3 regions of the Pseudoalteromonas sp. MMG005 genome follow, and region 2 is predicted to be linked to each of the others. Evidence: predicted binding sites of a transcription regulator. Region 2 holds the regulator's gene; each other region holds the start of a gene.

Region 1 (3,284 bases), on a different contig from region 2:
GACGAAGCCTGCTATTACTTTATTTAAATGTTGTTGCATGATCACTCCTCATGATGATGGTGTGCGTTTTTAACTTTCTTAAATGAGTCTTTTAAAGAAACAACGTGTATTTGTGTAAAGGCTTGTTCGCCATTTGCAAAGTGTAATGTTAATTTGCGTTTTTCACCTGTCGTTAACGCTGATTTTGGCTCAAAAGCCATTAAATGATAACCTCCAGGTTGAAATTTCACTTGCGTTTTTGCTTTGATAACAAGTTTGTCCACTTGCTGCATTTTCATCATACCATTGTGGTGCACATGCTCATGGATCTCTACGCGACCAAGGCCTGAAATGGTTGCCTTAACCAAAGTCAGTTTGGTATCTTTCTTATTCTCTAAAGTAAAGTAGGCTGCAGTTGATTTTGCAGCAGGAAGAAAAGCCCGTATTTTTGCATCATCAATCGATACATACGTCTCACTGTGATGATGCTTTTGTGCACCAGCAGATGCATGCTCATGATTTTGATTAGAAAAGGCGAACGTTGTAAAAAATAAACTCGAACTCAACATAATATACTTAGCAATCATATGCTTTCCTTAAATAAAACAGCCACAGTTCAAATCATACCATGAAGTCAGCTATTTCGTGCTAATTAGCCTATGATAGCGTGTAAAATCATGTCGACACCCCCTCGCTCAGTAACCAACCGACCCCCACCAGCATCAACAGCGGGATCGCAATAACCACAGAGTTAAATAATAAAGCCAGTATACCTCCAACAAGTAACACTAAACCAAGGCCAACCACACCAATACTTGCCAGCGCGAACAAAGCGATAACCGCGACAATACCAACAAGCAATCCCGCTAACTCCATACCAACCCAGCTCAGTTCACCCATAAAATTCGAGATACCCAGCCATGCAAGTGGCGCGTTTAGCCATGAAATCGTTGAATAAAGAAAAAGTGCAATCAGAATTAAGAAAACAGTTTTCATGGCGCCCTCCTTAATGGCTCTTTGTTGGCAGTGTATAATAAGCAACACCGTAGGCAATCAGGGTTAATACCGGAAACTTTAAGAATAAAAACAAGACGACAACCCGGGTCAGCCAACGCGGCATATTAAACCGCTCTGCAAGCCCAGCACACACACCGCCCAACTTCTTATTTTTTATATGACGAAAACACTGCTGTTTAAAATTCGATTTAGATTGTGTATACATAATAACTCCAAAATAACTGATGTTGTTGCTTTATTGCTATGTACTGACTTGCAAAAAAACGGGCTTTAGTTAAGCGCTAACCTGAGATGTACGTGCCGCTATTTGCTGTTTCAATAACGCCAATTCACTGCTCAGCTTTTCCTCTTTATCTAACGCATCGAATTGTGCTTGTGTACTCTGTTGACCAACATCATAGCTTTCTACTTCAGATTCAATCCGCTCAACTTTTCGTTCTAAATGCTCAAACCTAGCCAATACATTGTCAACATTATCTGATGCGAGCGCTTGTCTCACTCGTACTTGTGCTGATACCACGCGCTCACGTCGCAACAACTGTTGTTCGGTATGACTTAACGCATTAATTTTAGTTATTAAGCGGTCTGCATCAGCATTTAACTGTTCAAGCGCTTGAGCTAGCTTTAATAGCTGAGGCTGTAGTTCATCAATCTGTCCAATCAATGTATATTTATGATTTAGCGCTGCTTTTGCTAAATCATCCCGTGCTTTAGTTAATGCGTGCTCGGCTTTTTGCTGCCAATCATCAGCTTGCTTTTGTTTTGTTTCAATTTGCCGTGTGAGTGCCTTTTGTTCACAAATAATGGTCGCTGCCATAGATCGACACTCAGCCAAGGCATCTCGTAACTCGGTTTTAATGTGAGATGTCATTTTCTGTGGATCTTCAGCTTTATCTAAAAACGCAGACACTTCTGATTTAATAATATCTTCAATTCGATTAATTAAGGCCATGGTCGGCTCCTTTGCATTGGCGTAAATAAAATACTGACATAATGTATAAACAATACATTCCAATCTTTATGCCAAAGATAAAAAGAAACTAAAAATCAGCTAGTTAACATGAAAGAAATAAAATTATGAGAAAAGATAATTGATAATTTTGACTAAAAAGTGGTGTTTTAAACTAAAAAACCACACAATTTAATTGCATGGCTGTATTAAATAAATGTAGCCTAGTAATTACTCAGGCACGCATTCCAACGCTTTTTCCATCACGCGGATATCCGCCCCTTGTTTATGGCCATTTTCAGACAAATGACGCCTAAACGCGCGGCCTCCAGGCTGACTTTGAAAAATACCCAGCATATGACGCGCAATGTGCCAAAAATTAGCCCCTTGCGTCATTTGGGCTTCAAAATAATCATACATGCTGCGTACAACATCGTGCCGACTTAGTGTAAAAGCGGGTTCGCCATATAAAAGTGCATCAACTTGGCTCAGCATATACGGGTTGCTATACGCTTCTCGGCCAATCATCACACCGTCAAGGTGCACTAAGTGTTTTTGACAGTCTTCCAATGTTTTAACGCCACCATTTATACTAATATGTAACTCTGGAAAATCTTGTTTCAGCTGATATACACGTGGATAATCAAGCGGTGGCACCTCTCGATTTTCTTTGGGGCTCAACCCTTTCAACCATGCTTTACGTGCATGAATAACAAAATCATCACACCCAGCTTGTTTCGATGCATCAATAAGCGCAGTTAAAAATGCATAAGAATCTTGCTCATCAATACCAATACGAGTTTTAACCGTTACCGGTATATCTACCTCTGCTTTCATAGCAGCCACACATTCTGCAACCAGCTGAGGTTCAGCCATTAAACACGCGCCAAAGCGACCGTTTTGAACTCGGTCTGATGGACAGCCCACATTTAGATTAATTTCATTGTAACCGTATTCACCTGCACGCTTGGCGCATTCTGCCAGCGCTTTAGGGTCAGACCCACCAAGCTGAAGCGCCACTGGCATTTCATGCGCACCAAATGCCAAGTAATCGCCCTTGCCAAACAAAATCGCACCCGTTGTGATCATTTCAGTATATAGTACTGCATGTTTACTTAATTTTCGGTGGAAAGTGCGGCAATGTTTGTCAGTCCAATCCAACATAGGTGCCACGGAAAAGCGCCTAAACGCTGCATCGCTTGTGTTTAAAGGGTTTGCACTTGTTTTATCTACATTTAACATGACTACTGAATTGCTCCGAACGTACTTGAATAACTACGAATTTCGATATACAGTCACCCCAGTGTCACCCTCTTCGGGTTGGACAAAAAATATTTTT
Region 2 (3,284 bases):
AGGCAGTATTGTTGGCTTGCTAGGCCCCAACGGGGCAGGTAAAACGACCAGTTTTTATATGATTGTTGGATTAGTGCCAAGCGATAACGGTACCGTAACCATTGATGACCACGATATCACCCTGTTACCGATGCACAGTCGAGCAAGGCTAGGCATAGGTTATTTACCGCAAGAATCTTCCATCTTTCGAAAGTTAACCGTTTACCAGAACTTAATGGCTATTTTAGAAACTCGTAATGAACTGAGTAAACCTGATCGAGAGCAAATTCTTAATGAATTATTAGATGAATTCAACATCCAACATATACGTACAAGTCAAGGTATGGCATTGTCAGGAGGTGAACGTCGAAGAGTCGAAATTGCTCGCGCTTTAGCCGCAAACCCAAAATTTATCCTGTTAGATGAGCCTTTTGCTGGTGTTGACCCAATTTCGGTGTTAGATATAAAGAAAATTATCGAACATTTAAAAAAACGCGGTATAGGTGTTCTGATCACAGATCATAATGTACGAGAAACACTTGATGTGTGCGAAAAAGCATACATAGTTTCACATGGTGAATTAATTGCATCAGGTACTCCAGAACACGTGCTAGCCGATCAAACTGTTCGAGATGTCTACCTAGGTGAACAATTCAGGCTATAGTTATAGTATCTAGGTAATTTTAATAATTGATTAATAGAAAGGATTGTTAGAGATACATGAGGCAATCGTTACAGCTGCGCATGGGTCAGCAATTAACCATGACACCCCAATTACAACAGGCTATCCGCTTGTTGCAATTGAGCACGCTAGATCTCCAACAAGAAATCCAAGAAGCCTTGGACAGCAACCCATTACTGGAAGTTGAAGAATCAGAGCATGAAAACGACAACGAAAATATAGAAAAAGAACATAAAGAGCTCTCGAAAGAAGAATCTAATTCAGACAGTATTGAAGAAGCTCCAGTCAGTGACTATGAGCTTGATGCAGACGCGGCTATGAGTAAAGACACTGTTAGCGAAGAACTTGCGATGGATGTCACATGGGATGAATACATGAGTGCTGCACCAGCAACAAGCAGCGGCCCTATGCCTGAAGACGAAAACATGTACCAAGGCGCAACCACCGAATCGCTCCATGAATACTTAATGTGGCAACTAGAACTGACCCCGTTTAGTGATACTGATAGAGGGATCGCTGTCGCCATTGTGGAAGCCGTGGATGATGGTGGTTTATTAACCTTATCGACCGATGAAATCTTAGAAAGCCTTAATGACGAGAGTTCAGAAGATGCCATTGAACTTGATGAAATTGAGGCTGTCCTGAAACGCATTCAATTATTTGACCCCGTCGGCATTGCTGCTCGTAGCTTGCAAGAATGTTTATGTATCCAGCTTAATCAGTTTGATAAAAGTACACCTTGGCTGGAGCATACTAAACACGTGCTCACCGAACACATTGACTTACTTGCAAGTCGAGACTATCGAACGCTCATGAAAAAGACTAAGCTGAAAGAGTCCGATTTAAAAGAAGTTATGACTCTAATACACAGCTTAAATCCAAAACCTGCGGCCAGTATCATCCGCGAAGAGTCTGAATATGTCATACCTGATGTCTCTGTGAAAAAAGTGAAAGGCCGATGGTTAGTTGAATTAAACCCTGATTCAATGCCGAAAATTAGAGTCAATGATCACTATGCGGCGATGTCTCGTTCAATGAAATCAAGCACTGATAGTCAATTTATTCGCTCGCATTTACAAGAAGCTAAATGGTTTATTAAAAGCTTAGAAAGCCGCAATGATACGTTAATGAAAGTAACTAATTGCATTGTGCAGCAACAACAGGCATTCTTTGAACATGGCCCTGAAGCAATGAAACCTATGGTGCTAAATGATGTGGCTGAAATGGTAGAGATGCATGAATCCACTATTTCACGTGTCACAACACAAAAATATATGCACACACCTAGGGGCATTTTTGAGTTGAAATATTTCTTCTCGAGCCATGTGAGTACCGAAAACGGAGGTGAATGCTCTTCCACAGCGATTAGAGCATTGATCAAAAAGCTCATTGCCGCCGAAAATACTGCTAAGCCATTAAGTGATAGCAAAATTGCGGATATATTGGCAGAGCAAGGAATCAAAGTGGCCCGACGTACGATAGCAAAATATCGGGAGTCGTTAGCCATTCCACCGTCGAATCAGCGTAAAAGCTTGATATAAGACGTAATACCAAAGAAGGAAAATGCTTATGCAACTAAATTTAACTGGTCGTCACGTAGAAGTAACTGAATCACTAAGAGACTATGTCAACACCAAGTTTGCGAAGCTAGAAAGGCACTTTGATCATATCAATAATGTGCATGTGATTTTAGATGTTGAAAAACTCGTACAAAAAGCCGAAGCGACCTTACACTTAAGCGGAGCAGAAGTATTTGCCTCTACCGAGCATCAAGATATGTATGCTGCTATTGATGGTTTGGTTGACAAGCTAGACAGACAAGTAATCAAACACAAAGAAAAGCTTACTCGACATTAACCATGAAACTTAGCTCAATAATCAACAAGGACTGCAGTAAAGCTGCGGTCCTTTTTAATAGCAAAAAACGTATTCTCGAATACGTTAGCGAACTTACACATGAACAGTTACCCCACCTAGAACAGCATGATGTTTTATCTGCGCTCATGTCACGAGAGAAGCTAGGCAGTACTGGAATTGGTAAAGGCATCGCTATTCCACATGGCAGAATGCAAGGTATCGAACAAGTTTTTGCGATGATATTAGTTAGTAAAAAATCGGTTCCATTCGATGCCATAGACAATCGTCCAGTCGATATTTTTGTTGCACTCATTGTACCTGAAGGTGATAATCAACAGCATCTGAAAACACTCGCTGCAATTGCTGAAAGCTTAAAAGATAAAGAGTTCTGTAAGCAATTGAGACATGCCAGCAATGATACCGAGCTCTATAGTATTATTAAGGCTCAAGATTAGTAAATAGGGGATAATTGTGGAATTAATCATTATTAGTGGTCGCTCTGGTTCTGGGAAGTCCGTTGCATTAAGAGTGTTAGAAGATTTAGGCTACTATTGTGTTGACAATATTCCGGTCAATTTACTTCCGTCTTTGGTTAGAAGCGTGTCTGAGAGCTATGACAAAATTGCAGTCAGTATTGATGTGCGTAACTTGCCAAAACAACAGCAAGAGTTCAACGATATTCTTGAGTATTTACCAGGGTTTGCTAATCCGATATTATTTTACTTGGACAGTGATGATCAAACATTGATCAAACGCTTTTCTGAAA
Region 3 (3,284 bases), on a different contig from region 2:
TATTAGTCGATAACCTAAACATGGTGTTTAGTAACCTTGGGTCAATAAATTATGGTTAATAATATTAAAGGTCAGGCACAGCCAAATAGTGTGCTCAATAATGTTAAGCAACAAAAAGCTGAATTGCAAAAAAATGAGGCTCAAAATGCCGCATCGAATATTAAAACGCCGCAAAAAGCAGCAACTGATTCTGTAAGTTTAACACCACAGGCACAACAATTGAAAAGCATGCAAGATAAAGCACAAGACGCTCCTGCATTCGATAGTAAGAAAGTGGAAGAGCTTAAGAAAGCTATCAGTGAGGGCAAATATCAAATTGATGCACAAAAGCTGGCAAAAAATATAGCGGCATTTGAGTTCGATATGTATGGCTGATCACGTTAAACTCTGTATGCATAAACTCGAAGTTCAAATCTCAAATCTAACCACTTTGACCCAGTTGTTAGACTCGGAGCTTGATATTTTGGCATCCAAAACGGGTGATGGCCTCAAAGATGCTGCACGTGAAAAACTAACACTCCTCACTGCAATCCAGAAACTTGATAAAGAACTATCTACCTTTCCTTCAGAGGTTTACCTAGAAGATCCAATAACAGAGTTAACCGGAGAAATTCAAACACTATTAATAGAGTGTAAAAATAAGAATGATGTGAATGCAAAAGCTGCGCATCATGCGCAACTAAGTGTACGACAACTAAAAGAAATTTTGATTGGTACTCCAGGCTCAATCACCTATGGACAAGATGGCAGTGTTATTGCTGGTAATAGTGAATTAGTGAAAGACATTAAGGCATAGTTAATTTAATTACGCCTTTGTCTATTTTTCGAGTCAAGTTCAGTACCATTAACTTTTATTAGTAGTAAGTAACTCTTTTCACTTTTCTTGGTTTAACTTGTGTAATATATAAATCATGCACGCGCTTCATGTCTAGCTCAAGTTCCGTTGTATAAGTATCCCCAACGGCGTAAGACTTGACCACCCGGGCTCCTCTAATCACACCTTTGACCTGGCTCTTTAGCCCATCGTTTTGTGCAATTGCTCCTTTAACTGTCATTTCTGAAGACAAATTCTGTCCATATACCTGCTCTGTAAGCTCTCGGTAAGCTTCCAATTTGGACACCTTAAGCGCCATCAGCATTTTTTGTGCATCATTCATACCTGGCTGTGCGCTGAGCGGCGCATAACCGATTGCTTTAATGACTGGATAACTATCTGGCTCGACATAACTATATTCAATATGCTTATCGAACATCGAACTACAACCTGCTAACCAAAATAGTATCACTATCAAAATAATCGATTTTGAGTTCACTATCGAATAAGAAGGTATTTTCATTATTAATTGCCTCTAGAACTTAGTTACTAATTCTTAATGCACATTTCTTGCCAATAAATATGGCATATCTATTGCTGTATTAATTTATAAGCGTTCTAATGGAGATCAATCATGAATCAGTTAACCATTTTTTTGAGTATATTATTATATAGTATGGCGGCAAAAGCTGAGTGGTACGAAGTAACAGGCTATGCAAATATATTAGATAGCAACGTTGCCGATGCTCGAAAAAGCGCAGTTCAAGATGCGATTACACAAGCATTAATTTTTTCCGGCGCAACAGTATCCAGCGTACAAACGGTTGCTGATGGCTTGCTAAGCCAAGATCAATTGAAAGTCAAAGCACATGCAGAAATACAACAAGCCACTTTGATCAGTGAAGAACAAAATAATAACGATTACATGGTGACTTTACATTTAGATATATATGCAACCCAAGAACATTGCACCCATCAACAATTTAATAAGCAAGTTACCGTCACCCAGAGCCAACTTATACAACCACATCAAGCTCGTCTTGGTCAAATATTTGACATCGCAAAGGCAAGCTCCCAAAGACTGTACAACACAATGATGGAACGTGCTACAGCAATTAAAGCTGTGCCATATATCAACAGCGCTATAAATGTTCGCCCTTTTTTTTCTCAAAGGTTTGACTACGACCCAGCACTTATCGAAACCTTAAGTAACAATAGCAACAGTCAATATGTACTATTTAGTCAAATCACCGATATTGCGCAAGGTAAAAAGCTAAACAATGACTATGCGTTTTGGGAAGATGACCAATATGTACGTAGCTTTAAGGTAGATTTTGCGCTTTATGACGCGATGACCCGAGACAGACTATGGCAAAAACACTATGCTGTTCAGGGGATCTGGCCATTCGAAAAAACAACTCTTATTGATGTATATAGTGATGAATTCTGGCAATCAAATTACGGTGACCAAATACAAAGCATTTTTAATAAGGTTTCCCAAGACTTGAATAGCGCGATTGGCTGTATGCCAACTAAAGGGAAAATACTACATATTGATGGTGAACGTTTAGCTATCAATTTAGGTCGAGTTCATGGCATTAAGCCTGGGCAAACTCTTGCTATTATGCAAAAAAACAATTTCACAACCCAACAAGGGATGATACTCAATAACCACAGACAAACAATAGATCAGTTGAAGGTGCTTCAGGTTAACGACCAAACAGCAATTACGACTAACGTAAATATGAGACCACTAAGTAATATCCAGCTGAACGACATTGTCAAAGTGATTATCAAAGAAGATGACACCTTTTCCCTCAACTAGTCTAAACTCTGAGTGTAAAATGCTTATCAAAAAAACAGATTGCATTAATTCATTCAATCTATTTTACTGAGAAGTAAGATGTTGCCATACTGACAACATCAAATTTAAGGAGCGTACTATGTTAGAGAATATCGAAGGCAAAAAAATACCACAGGTCACTTTTTCAACTCGTAACAATGAACAATGGCAAAAGATCACGAGTGAAGAAATTTTTAAAAATAAAACCGTGGTCGTTTTTTCGCTTCCAGGGGCTTTCACCCCTACGTGCTCATCTACACATTTACCACGTTACAATGAACTTGCCAGTACCTTCGCTAAAAATGGCGTTGATGAAATAGTATGTCTATCTGTCAATGATACATTTGTTATGAATGCATGGGCACAACACCAAGAAGCGGATAAAATTCGCTTACTTCCCGATGGAAACGGTGAGTTTACGGATGGAATGGGCATGCTTGTTGACAAGAATGACTTAGGCTTTGGTAAACGAAGCTGGCGTTATTCCATGCTTGTCAAAGATGGTGTAATTGAAAAAATGTTCATTGAACCAGATGTACCTGGCGACCCATTCGAGGTCTCTGATGCAGACACCATGTTGGATTACATAAATCCGAGTCAAATTAAGCCCCAAGCTATTAGTTTATT

What was found. Region 2 encodes sigma-54, which starts transcription at its own class of promoters, with help from an activator protein. Its sites were predicted from a motif close to GTTGGCACGNNNNTNGNNT; they were not measured.
Region 1: a site for sigma-54 is predicted at 2,006-2,024, ahead of J8M01_RS02695 (PspA/IM30 family protein). Genes of this name have one in related genera too.
Region 3: a site for sigma-54 is predicted at 1,374-1,392, ahead of J8M01_RS12370 (LPP20 family lipoprotein). Genes of this name have one in related genera too.

What each region holds. Positions count from the first base shown of each region.
Region 1 is NZ_JAGJEK010000002.1:142,057-145,340, reverse strand. Features, by position in the region: gene J8M01_RS02715 (DUF2333 family protein) at 1-39, opposite strand, end outside; gene J8M01_RS02710 (copper chaperone PCu(A)C) at 42-566, opposite strand; gene J8M01_RS02705 (hypothetical protein) at 655-975, opposite strand; gene J8M01_RS02700 (PspC domain-containing protein) at 986-1,201, opposite strand; gene J8M01_RS02695 (PspA/IM30 family protein) at 1,271-1,948, opposite strand; gene dusA (tRNA dihydrouridine(20/20a) synthase DusA) at 2,177-3,187, opposite strand.
Region 2 is NZ_JAGJEK010000020.1:72,801-76,084, forward strand. Features, by position in the region: gene lptB (LPS export ABC transporter ATP-binding protein) at 1-643, shown strand, start outside; gene J8M01_RS16390 (RNA polymerase factor sigma-54) at 700-2,202, shown strand; gene hpf (ribosome hibernation promoting factor) at 2,231-2,518, shown strand; gene J8M01_RS16400 (PTS sugar transporter subunit IIA) at 2,521-2,973, shown strand; gene rapZ (RNase adapter RapZ) at 2,990-3,284, shown strand, end outside.
Region 3 is NZ_JAGJEK010000014.1:63,811-67,094, reverse strand. Features, by position in the region: gene flgM (flagellar biosynthesis anti-sigma factor FlgM) at 52-375, shown strand; gene flgN (flagellar export chaperone FlgN) at 368-796, shown strand; gene J8M01_RS12370 (LPP20 family lipoprotein) at 855-1,337, opposite strand; gene J8M01_RS12365 (flagella assembly protein FlgT) at 1,449-2,639, shown strand; gene J8M01_RS12360 (glutathione peroxidase) at 2,758-3,284, shown strand, end outside.